One region of the Amycolatopsis roodepoortensis genome, then DNA from elsewhere that is predicted to be linked to it. Evidence: riboswitches for the same ligand, from Rfam matches in the RefSeq annotation. Region 1 holds a riboswitch; the other holds the start of a gene.
What was found. Region 1 has a riboswitch for cobalamin ahead of NQK81_RS39810 (ABC transporter substrate-binding protein). Riboswitches for the same ligand answer to the same signal wherever they lie in the genome.
Positions count from the first base shown of each region.

Region 2: linked by a shared signal. The riboswitch ahead of metE (5-methyltetrahydropteroyltriglutamate--homocysteine S-methyltransferase) and the one ahead of NQK81_RS39810 (ABC transporter substrate-binding protein) in region 1 are both predicted to bind cobalamin.

Region 1 covers NZ_CP102415.1:8,290,144-8,297,434, reverse strand. Annotated here, with positions in the region: gene NQK81_RS39845 (DJ-1/PfpI family protein) at 1-351, opposite strand, end outside; gene NQK81_RS39840 (GlxA family transcriptional regulator) at 371-1,333, opposite strand; gene NQK81_RS39835 (MFS transporter) at 1,592-2,848, shown strand; gene NQK81_RS39830 (MarR family winged helix-turn-helix transcriptional regulator) at 2,852-3,271, opposite strand; gene NQK81_RS39825 (DUF6790 family protein) at 3,329-3,826, shown strand; gene NQK81_RS39820 (TMEM175 family protein) at 3,837-4,490, shown strand; gene NQK81_RS39815 (class I SAM-dependent methyltransferase) at 4,466-5,209, opposite strand; cobalamin riboswitch at 5,250-5,376, shown strand; gene NQK81_RS39810 (ABC transporter substrate-binding protein) at 5,479-6,987, shown strand; gene NQK81_RS39805 (ABC transporter permease) at 6,989-7,291, shown strand, end outside.
Region 2 covers NZ_CP102415.1:1,716,504-1,723,794, forward strand. Annotated here, with positions in the region: gene NQK81_RS07810 (acetoacetate decarboxylase family protein) at 1-247, shown strand, start outside; gene NQK81_RS07815 (ribonucleoside-diphosphate reductase subunit alpha) at 471-3,473, shown strand; gene NQK81_RS07820 (ribonucleotide-diphosphate reductase subunit beta) at 3,556-4,632, shown strand; cobalamin riboswitch at 4,951-5,172, shown strand; gene metE (5-methyltetrahydropteroyltriglutamate--homocysteine S-methyltransferase) at 5,274-7,291, shown strand, end outside.

The sequences.
Region 1 (7,291 bases):
GACCTGGTTCTCCATGGCGGCGACCGTGCCGCGGTTGCCCGCGCCCGGGACCAGCAGCACGTCCAGGCGGTTCACCTCGGCCACCGAACGTTCCGCCATCACCGCGACGTCCCGGGTGTCGGTGCGCACCGGGCCGCGGCGCTCGGCGATCATCGTCACCGTCGCACCGGGAAGCCGGGACAACACCTCGGCGGGGCCGGTCGGATCCAGCAGGCTGAAGCCGTCGTAGAGCAGGATGCCGATCTTCGATCCTGAGCTCTCCGCCTGGGCCGTGCCGGTGCCGAGACCGAACGCCGCGGCCGCCGCGGCTCCCGCCAGCACTGTCCTGCGCGTGGTCTTCGCATCGTTCATGCCGCGAATCCTGGAGCGGTCAGGGGACGATCGGGCGTGGCATGTCCGGCATCCTGCGAAGCTTGTCCCCGGACAGCCCGTAGTGGTGGCGGAACGCCGTGCGCAGGGTTTCCGCCGAGGCGAACCCGCATTGCCGCGCGACAGCGGCGAGCGGCAACGCGGTGGACCGCACCAGCTGGGCCGCCGCCTCGGTCCGCGCCGTGCGCACGGTCCGCGCCGGGGTGCTGCCCAGCTCGGCGGTGAACAGGCGGGTGAGGTGCCGGGTGGTGACCCCGGCCCGCGCCGCCAGCGCCGGCGGGCTCAGATCCTCGGTGAGATGCGCGGAGATGTAGCCCAGCAGATCCAGCACGACCCGGTTGCCCGGCGGCGGAGCGGCCAGGAACGTGCTGATCTGCGCCTGGTCGGCCGGGCGGTGCAGATAGGTCACCAGTTCACGGGCGACTTCGCGGGCCAGCGTCGGACCGTGGTCGTCCTCGATCAGCGCGAGCGTGAGATCCAGCGCGCTGATGACCCCGGCCGAGGTGATGACGTTCCCGTCGCGGATGTAGAGCGGGGCGGGATCCACTGTCACGGCGGGAAAAGTCGCGGCGAGCTGTTCGCTGTATCCCCAGTGCGTGGTGACCCGCCGGTGGTCGAGCAACCCGGCGGCCGCCAGCACGAACGTCCCCGTGCACACCGAAGCGACCCGCCGGCTCCGTTCGGCCAGCCGCCGCACCTGCGTCAGCAATCGCTCGTCCCTGGCGGCCGCCTCCGTTCCCGCGCCTCCGACCACCAGCATCGTGTCCATCCGCCCCGACACCTCGGCCAGCCGCCGCACACCGGCGAGCAGGATCCCCGACGAACTCCGCGTCGTGCGCCCATGAACGGTGGCCAGCTCGACGGAATACGGCGGCGCGGCACCGTGCGAGTTCGCGATCTCCAACGCCCCGCTGGGACAGGCGACATCGAGTATCTGCGCGCCGTCGAAGGCGACGATCACCACGCGGCGCACCGATTCCAGTACAGACCCCACAAGGCGAACCTACTCGCCGGATGCCCGATCCGGCGGCGCGTTCTCCTGAACTGCCTTCTCCGCCGTCGATTCCCCAGTCTGTGCCGGGCTTTCCCTATGCTGGACGACAGGTCGCCGCGTGATGACCACTGTGGACACCCGCCGCGAATGCTTTCGTCCCGGCCGGGCACGAGTTCCAGCGAGGGGTGTCGCGAAAGCCACTCGCCACGGCCAGAACAGGAGAACTTCATGAGCGCCACCCGGGCAGGCTCCGTGCACTGGACGGTCGTCGTCCTCTGTTTCCTGGCGATTCTCCTGGACGGCTTCGACACCGCCGCGCTTTCGCTCGCGATCCCCACGATGGCCGCCGAATGGGCGGTCACGCCTGCCGCGTTCACCCTCGCCGTCGTGCTGACCAACATCGGCGTGGTGTTCGGTTACCTGTCGGCGGGATACCTCGGCGCGCGGATACCGGGACGGCGGCTGGTGATCGGGGCCGTCGTGCTCTTCGGGGTGGCCACCATCGCGACGGCGGCCACCCTGCCCCTGGAGTCGATCGCGCTGCTTTCGGCGACCCGCCTGGTCACCGGGATCGGGCTCGGCGTGGTGGTGCCCGCGGCCGTCGGCCTGGCCACGAAACACAGCGCCGAGAACCGCCGGGAGCAGGTATCCATTGCGGTGGCCCTCGGTCTCGGGGCGGGCGCCGGACTCGGCGGGCTTCTCGGCGGGCGCCTGCTGAACCTCGTGGGCAGCGACGGCGTCTTCTACGTCGCGGGGATCGTCCCGCTGCTCTTCGCCGCCGTGCTGGCGTGGCTGCTGCCCGCCGAGGGGACCGCGGTCACGGCGACCGTCGGCGACAAGAGCGACGCGAAGATCGGCAGGCTCTTCGACCCGGGCCTGCGCCTGCCCACCACGCTGATCTGGGCCTTCTCCTTCCTCGTCTTCATCACCTCCTACGTCCTGATCTCGTGGATCCCCACCTTGCTCACCGGATACGGCTTCAGCCCGTCCAAGGCTCCGCTCGGTCTCGCGTTCCTCACCCTCGGCGGCATCATCGGCGGCCTGGCGTTGCTGCCGCTCGCCGGACGCCTGGGGATCGCCCGCGCGATGATCCTGATGCCCGCCATCGGCGGGGTGTTCATGATCATCGCCGCGAAGGCGTCCCTCGGCGACACCGCGTTGCTCCTGTGCCTCGCCGGTGCGGGGGTCGGCGTGGTGTCGGCGCAGCTCGGCCAGCTGGCCCTCGCGGTCGCGACCTATCCGCCCGGCCCCCGGACCACCGGCGTGGGCTGGGCGGCCGCGCTGGGACGGCTCGGTTCCATCGTCGGGCCGGGGATCGCGGGCGTCCTCATCGGGCAGGCGCTGGCGACGCGGGACATCGTCGTGGCGGCCACGGTGCCGCTCCTCTTCGCGATCGTGTGCGCGGTCATGCTGTCTCGGGTGAAGGCGAAAGCACGCGTCCTGCCGGCCGCGGAAACCCCGCTGGTGCTGGAAAAAGCCCGGTAAGGCTCAGTCGGCCGCGAGGATTTCGGCCAGCCGGACGGTGTCCTGGAGATAGCGCTCGTACGGAAAGCCCGCCGCGATGAGCCCTTCGCGCAACTCGTCGTAAAGCGGCTTTCCCGCGGCGTGGAAGGCTTTCCGGCCGGGATCGGTGAGCCGGACCAGCCGTCGGCGCGCGTGCTCGGGATCGACGGTGATCCGCACCAGACCGTCCGCTTCGAGTCGCCGCAGGGCCCGGCTGATCGCCGGGTCGGAGACCGACAGCGCCTGGGCGAGCCGGTGCTGCGTCGCCGGCTCGATCTCCTCGAGCGTGCCCAGAAGCCGTATCTGGCTGTACGTCAAACCGTCTGGGTCGTCGGCGCGCCGACGGGCGGCTTCGCCCATCAGCATGACCACCCGGTGCAGCAGGTCCGCGAGTCCGTCGTCCACGGAGCCACCCTATCATCAGTGTTGACGGGTTAATATTAACTAGGTAAGACTGAAGGCATGAACTACTTCACCCAATCCGCCTTCCCCCTGGTCTGGGTCGTCGTGCCCGCCGCCGGAGCCTTCCTCCGCGCCCGCCACGCGACGTCGTCTCAGGAGCGGCTCGAAATCTGGCAGCGCTGGTGGGCCATCGGCGCCTTCGGCTGCGGCAGCCTGTGGATGACGGTCGCCTTCCTCGCCTTCCCGGACGTCATGGCCACGGCGATCGGCTTCGAGCGGACGCCGTTCATGTTCGAGATCGCCTTCGCCAACCTCGCGCTGGCCGTCCTGGGCTTCCGGGCCGCCTCGGCCTCCGCGCGCGAACGCCTCACCATCGGCATCGCCGGCGGGATGTTCCTCTGGGGAGCCGCGATCGGCCACGTCTACCAATGGTTCGCCAACGGTGACCACGCCCCCGGCAACACCGGCGGAGTGCTCGTCACCGACGTCCTGCTCCCGGCGGTCATGATCGTCCTGGCCCTGCGATCGCGGCGCCTCACCGCGAAGATCGCCGCCTGAGGCACTCACCATGACGACACAGACCGGCCACGCGATCGGAAAGGCCGCCACCGAGCGGCTCGGCATCTTCGCCGACGCGGTGATCGCGATCGCGCTCACCCTGCTGGCGCTGGATCTCCCGATCCCCCACGGCGACACCACCGGCGCCATGCTGAGCTCGATCTCGGCCCACGGCAAGGAATACATCGCCTTCGCGCTCAGCTTCGTGGTGATCTCCGCGCACTGGCGAGCGCACCACGAGATCTTCCCCTACGTCCGCGCACTGAACGGGCGCCTGATCAGCCTCACCCTGGCTTGGCTGTTCATGCAGGTCCTGATGCCGTTCGCGACGCGGGTCATCACCGCCGAGGGCGCCTTCCCGCTCCGGTTCAGCGTGTACGCGATGGTGCAGGTCCTGGCCTCGGCGTCGTTCGCGCTGATCATCCGGGAGATCCGGCGCGGACACCTGTACGGGACCGGCGGGCCGCCGAAGGTGTTCGCCCAAAGCCTGACTCGCAGCGTCTGCCTGGCCGCGGTGTTCGGGATCTCCGTACCCGTCTCGTTCCTGACTAACGACACCGCCGCCTACCTGTGCTGGCTCGCGGCGCCTGTCGTGCTCGCCGTCGCCCGCCGCGTGCAGGACCGACGGCCGGATCGGCGTCAGCGCAAGGCCGTCAGGACGTAGTCGTCGCCGAACTGCCACACCGGGGCCACTTCGGCGAAGCCCGCTTCCCGGAGCAGCCTGGTGTGTTCCTGCGGGCTCAACCGGTTGCCGTAGCCGGTCGAAATGCCGCGCAGCTCGTCGGCCGTGAACCGCTCACGCAGCGCGGGATCGGCGGCGACCGCGGCCCACCATACCTTCCATTCCTCGTTGGCGCCGACCCCGGCACGCTCCGCCCGCCGGTTCTTGACCACCTCGGCGAGTTCGCGGATGGCAGGCTGTTCGTCGTAGAAGTGATCACCGTTGACGAGCGCTCCGCCCGCCCTCAGCGCTCCGGCGAGGTCACGGTAGACCTCGGCGAGCCGCTCGGGACGCAGCCAGTGCAACGCGGTCGTCGAGACCGCGGCGTCGACCGGCCCCCACTTCAGCCAGCCGCTCTGGGCGAGGTCCGCCTGGAGGTACTCGATTTCCGCCCCCGGCGGCCGGGTGGCCCTGGCGAGCGCGAGCAGGAAGGGGTCGTTGTCGACGCCGACGATCCGTGCCCGCGGGAGCCGCCCGGCGAGCCTCGTGGCCAGCGATCCCGGTCCGCAGCCGAGGTCCAGCACCAGCGGCTCGGCGACGCCACGGCATACGTGCTCGACGACGTCGATCAGCACGGCGAAGCGTTCTTCGCGGTCGGCGATGTAGCGTTCCTGCTGGATGTCCCACCGGCGTACCCAGTCCGCCGCGAACTTCTCGTCCACCGGCCTCCCCTTCGTGATCTTGATCCTGTGTAGCACATCCCGGTCATGGGTTACCGTGGGCGCCACAACGCAAGAAGGTGCCCGTCGGGGGAAGCCGGTGTGAATCCGGCGCTGACCCGCAACCGTGATCGGCCTGGGAGGACTCCCGGTGCCGAGAGCCGGACTGCCCGCCGGGTACCGCCAGCCCCAACTGTCGTGGAGTACGGAGCGGGGTCCCGTTCACGTGCGGCCGCGCGCCCGGGACAGTGCTCGATGTCCCGGAGGTTCCTATGACGCGTCATCCGCTCACCCGCCGGCGGCTCCTCGCCCTGGCCGCTCTCACGCCGTTGGCCGCGTGCGGGACCGCGCCGGCGGACACAGGCCGGTTGAGGGTCGCGTTCGCGGCGGGCGGCTCGAAGGAGACGCTGGACCCGGCGCAGGTCTCCCTTTTCGTCGACCAGGCGCGGGCCAAGGCGCTCTTCGACACGCTGGTCGCCTACAACGCCGACACCTCGTTGCGGCCGCGGCTCGCGGAGTCCTGGGAGAGCGACGATTCCGGCACGCGCTGGCGGATCCGGCTGCGGCGGGCGGCCTTCCACGACGGCCGTCCGGTCACGGCGGACGACGTGCTCTACACCTTCCGGCGGATCGCCGATCCCGCACTGGCCTCCTCGTCACGGCAGTACTTCGCGAAGGTTGATTTCGGCCGCAGCAAAGCGGTGTCCCCCAACGAAATCGAGCTGGTCCTGACCGCTCCCGACTTCGAGTTCCCGTCGGGCTGGGGCGCTCCGGGCGCAGAGATCGTGCCCGCCGGTACGACGGACTTCACGGCGCCGGTCGGCTCCGGCCCGTTCCGGTTCGTCTCGTTCACCCCTGGCGGCCCGGCGGTGTTCCGCAGGAACGAGTCCCATTGGGACGGTGCGCCGAACGTCGGCGAACTGGAATTCGTCCCGGTCAACGAGGAAGCCGCGCGCGTCAACGCCTTGCTGTCCGGGCAGGTCGACTACGCCCACGATCTCGCGGCCGGAACCGCGGCCCGGTTGGCCGGTGACGCGCGCGTCTCGCTGCTCGAAGCCAAGGGAACGACGATGCAGGGCATGATCCTGCGCGTGACGCAGCCGCCGTTCGCCGACCCGAGGCTGGTCCGCGCCGTACTGTCCGGAGTGGACAGAGAGGCGCTGAACCGCGTCGCACTGGCCGGGCGCGGCGAGATCGGCAACGACCTGTTCGGCAAGGGACTCCGCGGGTACGCCGCCGGTATCCCCCAGCGCGGGCGCGATGTGGAACTGGCCCGCTCGCTCGTCCGGGAGGCGGGCGCGGAGGGGCTGGCCTTCGCCGTCGAAACCAGCGACGTCGACCCGGGTTTCGCCACCGCGGCCACGCTGATTTCCCGGCAACTCGGGGAAATCGGGCTGAAGGTCACGCCGAACACGCGCGCGTCGAGCACCTATTTCAGCGAGATCAAGACCAAGGGCGTCGCCGCGCTGACCCGCACGGCCACCCTGCCGGTGCCGACGTTCCTCAACCAGCGCTTCCGGACCGGCGGTTCGAACAACGTCAACGGCTTCGCCTCGCCGGAGTTCGACGCCCTCATGGACCGGGCGGCGGCCACCGCGGACGAAGGTGCCCGGCTGGCGCTGTTCGGTGACGCGCAGCGGATCGTGCACGCGTCCGGAGGCCTGCTCGCCTGGGGGTTCAGCACCTGGACGATCGGTGTGTCGAAGCGGGTTTCCGGACTGGTGACCGCGCCGCCGAACACCTTCGACTGGGCGAGGTTCGACCGCGCCCGGCTGTCCTGACGTGCCGGGTTACACCGCCCGGCGGCTGGGTTTCGCGGTACTGCAGGCGATGTTCGTGCTGGTCGCGACGTTCGCCGTGACCGCGTTGCTTCCCGGCGACGCGGCGTCGGTCGTGCTCGGCGAGCAGGCCACCGACGAGCAGGTGGCGACCGTGCGCCACCGGCTCGGCCTCGACCAGCCGGTCCTCGACCGGTTCGGGCACTGGATTTCGGGTTTGGTGAGCGGGGATCTCGGCCGGTCGCTCGTGACCGGTGCCCCGGTGACCGACGAGATCACCCGGCGTTTCGCCGCCACGGCCGTGCTC
Region 2 (7,291 bases), 2.9 Mb from region 1:
AGACTGGATCGCGACGGCGGCCTTCACGCCCCGCCCGAGTCTCCCGGTGCGGATGCCGGCGGCCTTCGACGTCGTCCAGATGCTGGACGGCCGTCTCAAAAGGAGCCCCGTCCGGGCGACGGCGCGTCCGCGCCCGGCGGCCGCGGACTGGCGGATCAACGAGTCCGGCCCGTTCGGCTTCCTCGCCGGTCAGCGGCCCGCGCTGAGCGCCTGCCTGCACGATTTCAAGATCGTCTTCGGCGGCTGACCAGCCGCTCAGCGTGATCGTCTAACCCGCCAGGGTGAGCCGACGACACGCCACCCATTGGGGCACGTGCAGCCTCCGACCCCTACATGTAGTCTCTGGGAACCGGTACCGCCCAGCGACGGGGAGACCGCTCGGGAGCGGTTGCCGGACAGCTTTGTGAACGTGCAGCGCACGGCCTTGTGAGGCCTTGTGGTGCTTCAACGCGCCCTTTTTGGAGTGACGCATGTCAGTCGATACCGGTCAGCGGCCGCCCTCGTCCCCGGACACCACGCCCGCGACCGTGCGAGTCATCCGGCGGGACGGCAGCGTGTCCCCCTTCGACGCGAACAAGATCTCGGTCGCCGTGACCAAGGCCTTCCTCGCCGTCGAGGGCGGTGACGCGGCCGCCTCGTCGCGGATCCACCACCTGGTCAAGGAATTGACCGAGCAGATCGAGACCACCTTGCTCCGCCACGCCGGTCCCGAGACCGCGCTGCACATCGAGCAGATCCAGGACATCGTCGAGCTCGCGCTGATGCGCGGCGAGCACCACAAGGTCGCCCGCGCGTACGTCCTGTACCGCGACGAGCGTGCGAAGGCCCGTGAGGCCGAGAAGCCCGCTTCGTCCGACGTCGCCATCAGCGTCAAGGCCGCCGACGGCTCGCTCCGCCCGCTCGACTGGGCCCGCGTCTCGCACGTCGTCGGCGAGGCCGTCGCCGGTCTCGAAGACGTTTCGGCCGAGCCGGTGCTGGCCGAGACCAAGCGCAACGTCTACGACGGCATCAGCGCCGACGAACTCGCCCTCGCCCAGATCATGGCCGCGCGCGTGCTCGTCGAGCAGGAGCCGAACTACTCCTACGTCAGTGCCCGGCTGCTCGCGGACAAGCTCCGCGGCGAGGCGCTCAGCTACCTCGCGGGCGTGCCGCAGCAGGCCAGCCAGGACGAGATGACCGCGCGGTACCCGCAGTACTTCCGCGACTACCTCAAGCGCGCCATCGAGCTGGAGCTGGTCAACCCCGAACTGCAGACCTTCGACCTGGACAAGATCACCGCGGCCATCCGCGCCGAGCGTGACCTCGACTTCGGCTTCCTCGGCCTGCAGACCCTGTACGACCGGTACTTCCAGCACCACGACGGCGTCCGTTTCGAGCTGCCGCAGGCGTTCTTCATGCGCGTCGCGATGGGCCTGGCGATCCGCGAGGATGACCGGGAAGCTCGTGCGATCGAATTTTATGAGCTGCTCTCGACGTTCCACTTCATGGCGTCCACCCCGACGCTGTTCAACTCGGGCACCACGCGCCCGCAGCTGTCGTCCTGCTTCCTGACCACCGTCGACGACGACCTGGACTCGATCTTCCAGGCGTACAAGAACAACGCGCTGCTGGCGAAGTACTCGGGCGGCCTCGGCAACGACTGGACCCCGGTCCGCGGCCTCGGCGCGCACATCAAGGGCACCAACGGCCAGTCGCAGGGTGTCGTGCCGTTCCTCAAGATCGCCAACGACACCGCGGTCGCGGTGAACCAGGGCGGCAAGCGCAAGGGCGCGGCCTGCGCGTACCTCGAGACCTGGCACGTGGACATCGAGGAATTCCTCGACCTGCGCAAGAACACCGGTGACGACCGTCGTCGCACGCACGACATGAACACCGCGAACTGGGTGCCGGACGAGTTCCTGCGCCGCGTCGAGGCCGACGCGCAGTGGACGCTGTTCTCGCCGAACGAGACCCCGGACCTGCACGACCTCTACGGCAACGCGTTCGCCGAGCGCTACCGCGAGTACGAGGCCGCCGCCGAACGTGGCGAGCTGAAGGTGTTCCGCAAGGTCCGCGCCGTCGACCTGTGGCGCCGCATGCTGACCATGCTGTTCGAGACCGGCCACCCGTGGATCACCTTCAAGGACCCGTGCAACCTGCGTTCGCCGCAGCAGCACGTGGGTGTCGTGCACTCGTCCAACCTGTGCACCGAGATCACGCTGAACACCACCACCGACGAGGTCGCGGTCTGCAACCTCGGCTCGGTGAACCTGCTCAAGCACGTCACCCCCGAGGGCCTCGACACGAAGCGCCTCGAGAAGACCGTGCGCACGGCCGTCCGCATGCTCGACAACGTGATCGACATCAACTTCTACACGATCCCGGAGGCGCGCCGCTCCAACCTGCGCCACCGCCCGATCGGGCTGGGCCTGATGGGCTTCCAGGACGCGCTGTTCGAGATCGGTGTCCCGCTGTCCTCGGACGAGGCCGTCCAGTTCGCGGACACCAGCATGGAGCACATCAGCTACTACGCGATCTCGGCCTCGACCGACCTCGCCGAGGAGCGCGGCCAGTACCAGACGTTCGAGGGTTCCTTGTGGAGCAAGGGAATCCTGCCGATCGACTCGATGCAGCTCCTGATCGACGCGCGACAGGGCGACGCGCTCGACGTCGACACCTCGTCCACTTTGGACTGGGCGCCGCTGCGCGAGCGGGTCAAGACCGTCGGTATGCGCAACTCCAACGTGATGGCGATCGCGCCGACCGCGACGATCTCCAACATCTGCGGGGTCGGGCAGTCGATCGAGCCGCTGTTCCAGAACCTGTTCGTCAAGTCGAACATGTCCGGTGACTTCACCGTGGTGAACCCGCACCTGGTCCGCTCGCTCAAGGAGCGCGGGCTGTGGGACGAGGTCATGGTGTCGGACCTGAAGTACTTCGACGGCAGCCTCGGCCAGATCGACCGCGTGCCGGACGACCTGAAGGCGCTGTACGCGACCGCGTTCGAGATCGAGTCCAAGTGGCTGGTGGACGCCGGTTCGCGGCGCCAGAAGTGGATCGACCAGGCGCAGTCGCTGAACCTGTACATCGCGGCGCCCAGCGGCCGCAAGCTCGACGAGCTGTACCGCTACGCCTGGCACAAGGGCCTCAAGACCACGTACTACCTGCGGGCGCGGTCCGCGACGCACGTGGAGAAGAGCACCCTGCGCGGCACCGACGGCAAGCTGAACGCGGTCTCGGCCACCCCGGCCCCGGCCGCACCTTCGGCACCCAAGCCTGCCGCCCCGGCCCCGGCTCCCGCCGCTTCGCCCGCCCCGTCGGCTTCCGCCGCGGTCTCGCCGTCGCCCGCCGCCGCGGTCCCGGCCGTCCCGGTGACCGCCCCGGCCGCCAAGCCGGAGCCGAAGGAGATGCCGCAGGTCTCGGACGTCGACTTCGTCGCCACCGACGGCGCCGCCTGCCGGATCGACGACCCCGACTGCGAAGCCTGCCAGTGACCGCCCGTCGTGAGTGGCGATTCGTGTTCTAACCCGAATCGCCACTCACGACCCACCCGACCCACACGTGAAGTGAGCCTTTATGACCACCTTTGACGCCTCCGCCGACGCCACCGGCCTCGGTGAGATCGAAGTCGGCGCCGCCCGCATCAACGTCGACGACAAGCGGATGATCAACGCCCGCGCCGACGTCAACCAGCTGCTGCCGATGAAGTACACCTGGGCGTGGGAGAAGTACCTCGCCGGCTGCAACAACCACTGGATGCCGACCGAGGTCGCCATGCAGGCCGACATCGCGCTGTGGAAGTCGCCCGACGGCCTCACCGAGGACGAGCGCACCATGCTCAAGCGCAACCTCGGCTTCTTCGCCACCGCGGAATCGCTGGTGGCCAACAACATCGTGCTCGCGGTGTACCGGCAGATCACCAACCCCGAATGCCGCCAGTACCTGCTGCGCCAGGCGTTCGAGGAGGCCGTGCACACGCACACCTTCCAGTACATCTGCGAAAGCCTCGGCCTGGTCGAGGGCGAGCTGTTCAACATGTACCGCGAGGTCCCGTCCATCTCGGACAAGGACGCGTGGGCGCTGAAGTACACGCAGAACCTGGAGAACCCGGACTTCGAGACCGGCACGCCGGAAGCCGACCAGGCCTTCCTGCGCGACCTCGTCGCGTTCTACGTGATCTTCGAGGGCATGTGGTTCTACACCGGCTTCGCGCAGATCCTCTCGCTCGGCCGCCGGAACAAGATGGTCGGCATCGCCGAGCAGTACCAGTACATCCTGCGCGACGAGTCGATCCACCTGAACTTCGGCATCGACTGCATCAACCAGATCAAGATCGAGAACCCGCACCTGTGGACCGAGGAGTTCCAGGCCGAGGTCCGCACCATGCTGACCGAGGCGTGCGAGCTCGAGGTCGCCTACGCCCGCGACACCATGCCGCGCGGCATGCTCGGGCTCTCGGCCGAGCTGATCGAGCAGTACATGCACTTCATCACCGACCGGCGGGCGCAGCAGATCGGTCTCGCGCCGATCTTCGGCGAGACCGAGAACCCGTTCCCGTGGATGTCGGAGGCGATGGACCTCAAGAAGGAGAAGAACTTCTTCGAGACCCGCGTCATCGAGTACCAGTCGGGCGGCGCCCTCGACTGGGACTGACCCCCCACACGCAACTCGCGCGCTCGAACACGTAACTCACGTGATCAGACACGTAACTCGCGTGATCAGACACGTAACTCACGTGATTGAGCGGCGAACTCACGTGATCAGACGGACGACACGCCGGGCGGCCTCCGCCCGGCGTGTTCCGTTTCCAAACACGCGAGTTACGCCCTCAATCACCCGAGTTACGCCCTCAATCACCCGAGTTACGCCCCCGATCACGCGAGTTCGTCGTTCAATCACGCGTGTCGTCCGTCTGGTCACGCGTGGCGTCCGGTTCGTCACATGTCCAGCGGGCCACTGGCGCGCCTCGGTACGCTCCAGGGTGCTACTGGTTCGCCCGGCCTCCCCGGCCGGTCGAGGTAACAGGGAACCCGGTGCGAATCCGGGACTGCCCCGCAGCGGTATGTGGGAACGAAAGCCGTCACCGTGCGAGACACGGTAAAGCACTGGGCATGGCGTCCCGGGAAGCGACGGCCGGTAGGCGCGAGCGAGTCGCCCACGAGTCCGAAGACCTGCCCGTGGTACGCGCGCCGACGGCGTGCGTGAGTCCGGGCCTCGTGGGATGGGCGCGACCGAACGGCGGTCACTCCTGCGCGCGCTCCGGGCTCTCACGACAAGCTCGCGAGGAGAGAGCTGTGACCGAAATCGGCACGACAGTGCTGGGCTACCCCCGGATCGGACCGGACCGGGAACTCAAGCGTTCACTCGAACGCTACTGGGCGGGCAAGATCGACGAGGCCGAACTGCTGGCCACCGGCCGCGCGCTGCGCACCCGGACCTGGCGGGAACTCAAGGCCGCGGGACTGGATTCCTTCCCCTGCAACACCTTCTCCCACTACGACCAAGTGCTCGACACCGCCGAGCTGTTCGGAGCGCTACCGAAGCGCTTCACCACGCTCGGCCTCTCGCCGCTCGACACCTACTTCGCCGCCGCACGCGGGGTGCAGGACGCGCCGGCGATGGAGATGACGAAGTGGTTCGACACGAACTACCACTACATCGTCCCCGAACTCGGCCCGGACACGACGTTCTCGCTCGCCGGCACCAAACCGCTCGACGAATACCGCGAGGCCCGCGCGGTCGGCGTCGAGACCCGGCCGGTGCTGGTGGGTCCGGTGACGTTCCTGCTGCTCGCGAAGCCGTCGGAGGCCGCTCCGGAGGGCTTCCGCCCGCTGGACCTGCTCGACGACCTCCTCGACGGCTACGTCGAGCTGCTGCGCCGTCTGCACGACGAAGGCGTCGAGTGGGTCCAGTTCGACGAGCCCGCCTTCGCGGCCGACCGCACCGAGCGGGAGCTCAACGCGCTCATCCGCGCCTATCACCGGCTCGCGAAGGAGACCGCGCGGCCCAAGATCCTGGTCGCCGGGTACTTCGGCGGTCTCGGTCGCGGCTTGGGCGTGCTCGCCCGTTCCCCGATCGACGCGATCGCCGTCGACCTCGTCACCGATGAGTCCTTTGTGGACGCTGTCGCCGCCGAGCCCGCCTTGCGGGACAAGGAGGTTCTCGCCGGTGTCGTGGACGGACGCAACGTGTGGCGCACGGATCCGGCCCGCGCTCTCAGCCGGGCGGCGACCCTGCTGGGCACCGCGCGGTCGGTCAGCGTGTCGACGTCGTGCTCACTGCTGCACGTGCCCTACGACGTCGAGCGGGAGGACGGGCTCCACCCGCGTCTCAAGGGCTGGCTCGCCTTCGCCAAGCAGAAGGTCGACGAGGTCGTCCTGCTCGGGCGCGCACTGAAGGAAGAGGGGGTCGACCTCTCCACCGCCCGTGCCGCGGCCGCGGATCGCGCGGCGGCGGCCGATCTGGCCGACTCCGGGGTGCGCGCCCGGCTGGAGGCGCTGCGGCCGGAGGACACCGTCCGCTCCCCCTACGCCCGGCGCGCGGCGGCGCAGCAGGCCGCGCTGGATCTGCCGCCGTTGCCGAGCACCACGATCGGCTCGTTCCCGCAGACCACCGAGGTCCGCAAAGCGCGGGCGGCGCACAAGGCGGGTTCGCTGGACGACGCGGGCTACGAGGCCGCGATGAAGGCCGAGATCCGGCGCGTCATCCGGCTGCAGGAAGACCTCGGCCTGGACGTGCTGGTGCATGGCGAGCCCGAGCGCAACGACATGGTGCAGTACTTCGCCGAGCGGCTGGCGGGCTTCGCGGCCACCGACTTCGGCTGGGTGCAGTCCTACGGTTCGCGCTGCGTGCGGCCGCCGATCCTGTACGGCGACGTCTCGCGTCCCGAGCCGATGACCGTCGAGTGGGCGCGCTACGCGCAGAGCCTGACCGACAAACCCGTCAAGGGCATGCTGACCGGTCCGGTGACGATCCTGGCGTGGTCGTTCGTCCGCGACGACCAGCCGCTGGGCGAGACCGCCCGCCAGGTGGCGCTGGCCATCCGCGACGAGGTGCACGACCTCCAGGCAGCGGGCATCCGCGTCATCCAGGTGGATGAGCCTGCCCTGCGGGAACTGCTCCCCCTGCGCGCCGCGGCGCATGAGGCGTACTTCGCGTGGGCCGTTTCGTCGTTCCGCCTCGCGACGTCCGGGATCGACGACGCGACGCAGATCCACACGCATATGTGCTACTCGGAATTCGGCGACGTGGTCAAGGCGATCGACGCGCTCGACGCCGACGTCACCAGCATCGAGGCCGCGCGGTCGAAGAT